Regions from separate parts of the Paenibacillus sp. URB8-2 genome, predicted to be linked through region 2. Evidence: riboswitches for the same ligand, from Rfam matches in the RefSeq annotation. Region 2 holds a riboswitch; the other holds the start of a gene.

Region 1 (4,421 bases), 750 kb from region 2:
TGTCTGTCCTTCTCGGCGGGCATCGCAGGCTACCGTTCCGACATCCACGATAAATCGGAGCTGGTGGAACAGGCCGACCAGGCGCTGTATTACGCCAAGAAGCAGGGCAAGAATATGGTTCATATTTACGGCCACCAATCGCTGCTTGAGCAGGATATCGATTTCAGCCAGGACGTGCGGGATATCGAGCAGCAGCTAAACCTGTTCATGTACAAGGACATGGAGACCTTCAAGCATTCCAAGCGGGTATTCCGCTACGCCATGGACATCAGCGAGCTGCTGCAGCTGGACAGCCTCTCCAAGCGCCAGTTCACGCTGGGTGCGCTGATTCACGATATCGGCAAGCTGGAAATTCCTTGGAGCATTCTGAATAAAAAGGAGAAGCTTACGCCCGAGGAGTGGGAAATGGTGAAATGGCATGTCACCTGGGGCAAGCAGATGGCGATGACCAACGACAAGTTCAAGGATTTGTCCGCCTATATCGAGCTGCACCACGAAAGATACGACGGCAAGGGTTATCCCCATGGTTTCAAAGGCGAGGAAATTCCAAAGCTGTGCCGGATGCTGACCATTATCGATTCCTTCGACGCCATGACAACGGAACGGCCCTACCAGCCGACCAAATCCGTCGAAGAAGCGATTGTCGAGCTTAAAGCCTGCGCGGGCAGCCAGTTCGATCCGGAGCTTACGGAGTTTTTTATCAGCTACATTGAGTCCAGACAACTTCGCACCAAAGAGGCGGCGGTATAGCGCTTGGATGTATGCATTCACCGCAGTCTCCGGCGCACAAAAAGGCCTGAAAGGCCACCGGCGGGATCATCCCAAGCAGTACCGGGCGGACAATCCGAGTCTGTTCGACCTCCATGAGGACGAGCTGCATTCCGACCCGATTCCCGCCCAGGATTTGAAATTGGAGAAACATGAGGAGCAGGATAAAGAAGTCACCAAGCACTGCTCCTCCAGTGATAAAAAGTACCATACCGGCTTTTAAAGTTGTACAATATCCTTGATGTCATCAATCACAATGACGGAGGGATCGTATTGAAAACGTTGCCACTAAACAAACGCGGAATCCCCGCAAGCCGGCTGGTCCTGGGCTGTATGGGCCTTGGCGGAGGCTGGGACCGCGAGCCGATTACCGAAGAGCTGATCAAGGAAGGACATGAAGCTGTCGAAGCGGCGCTCTCTATCGGCATCAATATGTTTGACCACGCCGATATTTATACCCGCGGCAAAGCGGAGAAGGTATTCGGCACCGTTCTTAAAGAACGCCCGGAGCTGCGCGAGAGTATCATTCTTCAATCGAAGTGCGGTATCAAGCTGGCGGAACCGGGCGAAAGCTCCAATGTGTTCGATTTTTCCAAGAGCCATATCCTGAGCAGTGTGGATGGTATTCTGTCGCGTCTCGGTGCCGAGTATCTTGATATTTTGCTGCTGCACCGGCCCGATCCGCTGATGGACCCCGAAGAGGTCGGTGAAGCCCTCCGCCTTCTGAAGGAGTCCGGCAAGGTGCGGCATTTCGGCGTATCCAATATGAGCGAAGGGCAGATCAAGCTGCTTCAGGCGTACAGTGACGAGCCATTTGTCGTCAATCAGCTGGAAATGAGCCTTGAGAAAATCTTTTGGCTCGATTCGGTCGTGAGCGTGAACCAGGAGGCCTGGAAAGCCCACGGCATGCCCGAAGGGACGATTGAGCACTGCAGGCTGGAGAATATCCAGCTTCAGGCCTGGGGACCGCTCGCCCAAGGCAAATACAGCGGACGTCCGCTCGGGGATGGAGAACCGGAAACGGTCCGCAGCACCGCCCGCCTTGTCCAAACGCTGGCCGAGGAAAAAGGGACAACTCCCGAGGCTGTCGTCCTTTCCTGGCTGATGACGCATCCTGCCGCGATTCAGCCTGTCATCGGAACGGTAAATCCGAAGCGCATCGCTGCCTGCGAAGGCGCGGACAAGCTTACGCTTACCCGCAAAGAATGGTATGACCTGTATGTCAGTTCCCGGGGTGTGCGTTTGCCTTGACCCTTCGCGGGCGCAGCGACGCGGGAATCATCATTTTATAAATTAACGGTTAGTCGGCCGGCAGCTTTCGGATTTCTCGTACAAATCTGGAAAATGCCGGTTTTGCCATGTCTGCGGACGTTTGCTATACTAGTACAAAAAAGCAAGGAGGGGGGCGTAACTCGTCGTGCCAGATAACATAGGACAGCACATTCAGCAGCTCCGCCTCGAGAAGGGGTTATCCTTATCCGAACTCGCAGGCAAGGCGGATGTGGCCAAATCGTACTTAAGCAATGTTGAACGCAACATCCAATCCAACCCCTCTATCCAATTCATCGAAAAAATTGCCGAAGCTCTGGACGTTCCCGTTCACATTCTTCTCTATGGAGAGCTTTCCGATACGCAGGAGGAACCGCTCGATTCGGAATGGTTCAAGCTGGTGCAGGAGGCTATGTCCTCGGGTGTCAGCAAACGCGAGTTCAAGGAGTTTCTGGATTACCAGAAGTGGCGGCTTGATCAAAAGGAACAATAAAACCACAATTTATTCACAAGAAGAAACGCCTGACGGCGTCCCTGCAGGACGCAACTACGTTTCTCGTAGAAATATAAGAATTGCAGGCTCGAAGCTTGAAAATTCTTATATTGACATAAAGAGGCCATGACGCCGCGCCGCCATGGCCTCTCTCACTATGATTTAATAATGTCTTCAGAACCTTCCCCTACATAGCCTTCAGTGTCCTGTCATTGAAGAACCGACGAATTTCATCCGCATGAATCCCTTGCTTCTTTGCTTTCAGAAGCAAATATACCCATTCCATATCAAGATCTACCGTCTGCAGTTCTCCGATGTTCCCCTGGTTGGACTTATCCAAAAAATCTCCTCCTAAGATTTTTGTCCCCAGGCAGTCCGGCCGTCGTAGCTTCTAAAGATCACCTTAGACCCGAGACTTTGTGCCCTTGCCTTTCAGCAAGTTTACCTTTTACTGGACCCTTGTTTTAAGGATCTTGTTCCGATCTTCATTGTATTGAGGTTGCAAGGATATTATACAAAAGACTTGGCCAAAAGTGTGTCGAATATTGGAAATCTTATAAATTGCGCGGAAGGGAAAATCAAACCGGGATGAAATAATGATCCAAATATAGCAACCGCTTTCATTTATGTATGACCTTGGAAGTGTGTAGTATATAAGGACTATAGATTACACATACCCGTTTTTCAAGTCCCCTAATCATATTTTTCGAATGTCAAAAATTATTTATATAGTTATTTAGGCCCGATAATCAGAATTTATCGCCTCCTGTTCGGTCTGAGCGGCAAAGAGAAGACAAGCATTATTAATCATGCCTTTTTTCGAACGGATTGGACGAAAGGTTGAATTGATTACATATATTGAAAGTAGCACAATAGGATGAAGCAATAACTTTATAATCGGCTAGCATTGTTATAGAATGAAAACGTAATCATTGCAGCTCCTTAAGCCGGCTGTCTTTCGGCGCCCTTTGGAGTTTAACCGTTAGGAGGATGTTTTTATGTCAGCCAATGAGTCCTACAACGAATCCGTTTGGAGCAGGTATTACGGTCCCAATCTGGGTTACATCCAGGAAAAATACGAACAGTTCGCCGGAGATCCTTCTTCCGTCGAAGCCCACTACCGCGAACTCTTCGCCATCTATGGCCCCCCTCCGCTGACATCCGAGGCCGCCAGAACCCCCGGACCTTCGCTGTCCGGAGATACCGACTGGCTCCGAAAAGCGGTCAGAGCCTCCAAGCTGATTGCGAACATCCGCAATTTTGGCCACCTGGCGGCCGATATCGACCCGCTGGAGCAAGTCCATGATTCCATGGCCAAATGGCTGAACCCCGAGACTTATGAACTTACGCGCGAGGATTTGCTGGCCCTGCCGGCCTCGCTCATCTGGGAGAACGCTCCGCAGGATGTGCAGACAGGCTGGGACGCTTATCACCGGATGCGCCAAGCTTATACCAAGACGATCGCCTACGAGTTCGGCCATGTCCACGACGAGCGAGAGCTCCGCTGGCTGAACAACCAGGCCGAATCGGCTACCTCCCCCGCCCCGCTGACGGCGGCGGAGCGCAAAGCTCTGCTGAACCGGCTGATCGAGGTGGAATATTTCGAGACCTTCCTGCACAAGACGTTCGTCGGCCAGAAACGGTTCAGCCTGGAAGGCACCGACGTGCTGGTTCCGATGCTGGACGAGATCGTCCGGGCGGCCGCGCATGACGGCGCGGAACATATCCTGATGGGCATGGCTCACCGGGGCCGTTTGAATGTGCTCGCACATATTTTGGGGAAACCTTACGATATTATTTTCTCCGAATTCCATCACTCTCCGAACAAGGAGCTGTTCCCGTCCGAAGGCTCCATGGGCATCAACTACGGCTGGACCGGAGACGTGAAATA
Region 2 (4,421 bases):
AAGCAAGTTAACCGCGGCGCCGCCGCTCCAAAGGATGTCCCGTTAGGAAGCAGGCAGTTCACGGCTATATCATGACCATTTTGAGGGAGGGTATCATTATGAAACTGGTATTATTGTCAGGCGGTTCGGGAAAACGGCTGTGGCCTCTGTCCAACGACTCTCGGTCGAAACAGTTTCTGAAGGTGCTGGAAAGCCCGCTCGGCGAGCCGGAATCGATGGTCCAGCGGGTATGGCGGCAGCTGGGAGAAGCGGGACTCGCGGAATCGTCGTATTTGGCGACAGGCCGCGGACAGGTGGAAATGATACAGAGCCAGCTCGGCGGGGACGTCAAGATTATCGTTGAGCCCGAGCGCCGCGATACTTTTCCGGCCATTGCGCTCACGGCTGTCTATCTGTATTCGGTAGAGGGTGTTCTGCCGGATGAGACCGTGGCGATTCTGCCGGTCGATCCATATGTGGAAGGCTCCTTCTTCGGCGCAGTTTCAGAGCTGGAGCAGGCGCTTGACGCCACCGGCGCGAACCTGGCGCTGATCGGTGTCGTGCCGGAGCATCCTTCGGAGAAATACGGCTACATTATTCCTTCGGGCGGTGAAGCCCAGGAGAACGGGGTTATGCCTGTGAACGGTTTCCTTGAGAAGCCGGATCGCCTGCGGGCCGAGGAATTGATCGGCCAGGGCGCTTTGTGGAACTGCGGCGTGTTCGCCTTCCGGCTGGGGTATCTGCTTAATATTTTGCAGCAAAAAGGGCTGCCTTTAACCTACGAGGAGCTGCAGAAGCAGTACAAGCTGCTCTCTTCCATCAGCTTCGATTACGAAGTGGTTGAACAGGAAGACAAGATCGTCGTCCAGCCGTATGACGGGTTCTGGAAGGACTTGGGCACCTGGAATACGCTGACCGAGGAAATGGCGAGCAATCAAATGGGCAGGGGCGTTATGACCGAGGATTCCTCGACCAGCTGCCTTGTCAACGAGCTTGATATTCCGATTACGGTAATCGGTGTACAGGATGTGATTATCGCGGCGAGTCCCGACGGCATTCTCGTCACCCACAAATCGGAAAGCCCGCGCATCAAGGAAGTGCTGAAGGGCACCGAGCAGAGACCGATGTACGAGGAACGCCGCTGGGGCCACTACCGGGTCATCGATTATGTGAAATACGAGGAAAGCAATGAAGTGCTGACCAAGCGGATATTTATCGGCGAAGGAAAAAACATCAGCTACCAATACCATCTCAAACGCAGTGAAATCTGGACATTCATCAGCGGGGAAGCGAGCATTATCCTTAACGAGAGAATGCATAAGGTAAAAGCGGGCGACGTTGTGCGCATACCGGCAGGAACGAAGCACAGCATTCTCGCTTTAACTGATGTGGAATTCATCGAAGTACAGACCGGCTCGGAGCTGGTGGAAGAGGATAATATTCGCATAACACTGGATTGGAAGGATATTGAACTGCAACAATTTATCTCTTAAAAGGGATGAATGACTATTAACCTATTTATTAACCATATTAGAAGGTGACTAAACGGGTCTTTTGGCTCATTTATTAAAGGAATATGAAAATCAGTCTTCATCAATAATTGCATAACGTCGATATGTACGGTAGAAGGTTAAGCCTTCCAATACGACAAAGGCAAACCTATCGCGAGGTAGGGACGCAAAGCCACAGGGCCTCTTGATTTCAGAGAGGCAGCCTGGCCACCGAAAGGAAGATTAAATTGAAAGCTCATCGTATGTATCGATTGTTCTGCATGCTGGTATCTCTGTCTCTGCTCCTGGCATTTGTTCCGTTTCTGGGCGGAGGAAGTGCATCGACCGTTTCAGCGGCTGCTGCGCCCGCAGCGCCTGTCAACCCGGATGCTTCACCCGAAGCGGTCAAGCTGCTGAGTTACCTGAATTCCATTTCCGGAACCCGCATCATCACCGGTCAGCACGATTACCTGGAAAGCCCGGACGAATTCAGCAACAAGCTTCTGGGAACGAGCGGCAGATATGCGGCTCTCCACGGATATGAGCTTGGCGCGATCAACGGCCAAACGGACGGCGCCGTAACATGGCTCCGGCAAAATGTCGTGAGCAGCGCAATCAAATGGCACAAGGCCGGCGGCATCGTCGCCATGACGTTTCACGAGAATCTACCCGGAACGACCTACACTTGGGCCAATGTGCAGAAGTCGCTGTCCCAAGCCGATTTCGACAAGTATGTTACGCCTGGAACTACGCAGTACCAAAGTTTGATTACTGAACTCGACAAAGTGGCGGTATCGCTGAAAACCCTGCGCGATGCGGGAGTGCCCGTTCTGTGGCGGCCTTATCACGAAATGAACGGGGGCTGGTTCTGGTGGGGCCAGAAGAGCAATTTCACCGACCTCTGGAATATTATGTATGACCGTTTTGTCAATGTTCATAATCTGAACAACCTGTTGTGGGTGTGGAGCCCGAATGCTCCGAACAGCTGGGCCGATCCTTACGTCAAGTCTTATCCCGGAGCGGATAAAGTGGATATTCTGGCGGCGGACATTTACAACAAGGATTTCAGACAGAGTTATTATGACGACCTGCTCAGTTTGGCTGCCGGCAAGCCGATTGCCATTGGCGAGAATGGCGAAATGCCCGATCCTGCAATGCTGCCCAAATCGCAGAGCAAATGGGTCTTTATGATGACTTGGGGCAAAATGCTTTACGATAACAACAGTACGACTACAATCAAGAGCTTTCTGAACAACGGATTTACGTTAACCCGCGATGAGATTATTACGGCTATGGCTTCGTATACGGTGCCAACGCTGTTGCCAAGCCCATCGCCAAGCGCAACGCCGAGTCCGACGCCAACACCGTCGCCAAGCCCGACACCGACGCCGTCGCCAAGTCCGACACCGACGCCAACACCAAGTCCGACGCCAAGTCCGACACCGACGCCAACACCAAGTCCGACGCCGAGCCCGACACCGACGCCAAGTCCGACGCCGAGCCCGACACCGACGCCAAGTCCGACGCCGACGCCGAGCCCAACTCCGACGCCGACGCCGAGCCCAACTCCGACGCCAACACCGTCGCCTAGCCCAACACCCGCGCCGACACCAACACCCGCGCCGACGCCAACAAATCAGCTGACAGGCGAAGGTTCGGGCACAGGAAACTCGACGCTGCCGGAAGACTCTGACCAGACTGCGCCACAGCCCCGCAACGGTCTTCTGGGCGAATATTTTGCCAACGTGCAGCTTTCCGGAACGCCTGCACTGGTGCGGGAAGAATCGGCTATCGATTTCAACTGGGGATCAGGAACGCCGGACAGTACAGTCGGTCCCGACCGTTTCTCCGTCCGTTGGAGCGGCAAAATCAAGCCTCTTTACAGCGAGAATTATTCCTTCTATACAAGCTCGGATGATGGGATTAAAGTATGGGTCAACGGAGTTGCCGTCATTACCAGCTGGTCCTCTCAGTACGGAGTAGAGCGGAAGGGAAGAATCGACCTGGAAGCCGGGAAACTGTACGACATTAAAGTTGAATATTACGATAATACGGGAAGCGCCAAAGCCCGTCTGATGTGGGAAAGCAGCAGCCAGATCAAGGAAACCGTTCCTGCCAGCGCGTTTTACCTTTCCGATTCTCTTTGATATATCTTTTACGGCAGTCCTCGCGGGTGACCGCCGGTACTTATCCATATTACAATTGCATTCTGTTCATTTAAGCCTTGCCAGGCCCTGCTTTTTACAGCAGGGCTTCTAAGCTATAAGCCCCATTTGGGGAATTACCGTCTTTCCCTCATTTGGGAAGACGGCTTCTCCGGCGGCAATCCAGGCTTAAGAAAGGAAGATGAATTTGAACAAATCCTCCAAGTATCGGTTGTTCGTTACAGTTGTACCTTTGATTCTGATCATGTCCCTGCTGCCCTGGATCAACTCCGAAACCCTGCCCAAGTCTGTAATTCAGACGCCGTCCGTTCCCGTCAATCCGTCGGCTTCGGCGGAGGCGCGGGATCTGCTCGGTTACCTGGCGGGCTTAAGCGGCAAGAGCCTGATATCCGGCCAGCACGATTATCTGGAAAGCCCGGATGAATTCAATAACAAGCTCGAGAAGGCTACCGGCAAATATGCCGTGCTTCACGGTTACGAGCTTGGAGCCATCAACGGCCAGTCGCAGGGCACGATCGACCGTCAGCGGAATGCGGTTGTGCAAAGCGCCATCAACTGGCACAAAAGCGGCGGGATCGTAGCCATGACCTTTCATGAAAATCTTCCCGGCACCTCTCCGGCCTGGTCCAATGTCTCCATGAGTCTGAGCCAAAGCGAGTTCGACGCCTATGTTACTCCCGGCACGGACCAGTATAATAGCCTGATTGCCGATCTGGATCGGACCGCTGTGTATTTGAAGCAGTTGCAGAGCGCCGGAGTCCCCGTTTTGTGGAGACCTTACCATGAA

What was found. Region 2 has a riboswitch for cyclic di-GMP ahead of PUR_RS05345 (glycosyl hydrolase). Riboswitches for the same ligand answer to the same signal wherever they lie in the genome.
Region 1: another riboswitch for cyclic di-GMP. It lies ahead of PUR_RS01855 (anti-repressor SinI family protein); the one in region 2 lies ahead of PUR_RS05345 (glycosyl hydrolase).

The regions. Positions count from the first base shown of each region.
Region 1 covers NZ_AP023239.1:392,338-396,758, reverse strand. The annotation lists gene PUR_RS01875 (bifunctional diguanylate cyclase/phosphohydrolase) at 1-750, shown strand, start outside; gene PUR_RS01870 (hypothetical protein) at 758-991, shown strand; gene PUR_RS01865 (aldo/keto reductase) at 1,042-2,019, shown strand; gene PUR_RS01860 (helix-turn-helix domain-containing protein) at 2,186-2,530, shown strand; gene PUR_RS01855 (anti-repressor SinI family protein) at 2,718-2,870, opposite strand; cyclic di-GMP riboswitch class I at 2,897-2,986, opposite strand; gene PUR_RS01850 (2-oxoglutarate dehydrogenase E1 component) at 3,529-4,421, shown strand, end outside.
Region 2 covers NZ_AP023239.1:1,146,729-1,151,149, forward strand. The annotation lists gene PUR_RS05340 (sugar phosphate nucleotidyltransferase) at 99-1,472, shown strand; cyclic di-GMP riboswitch class I at 1,622-1,705, shown strand; gene PUR_RS05345 (glycosyl hydrolase) at 1,718-3,616, shown strand; gene PUR_RS05350 (glycosyl hydrolase) at 3,816-4,421, shown strand, end outside.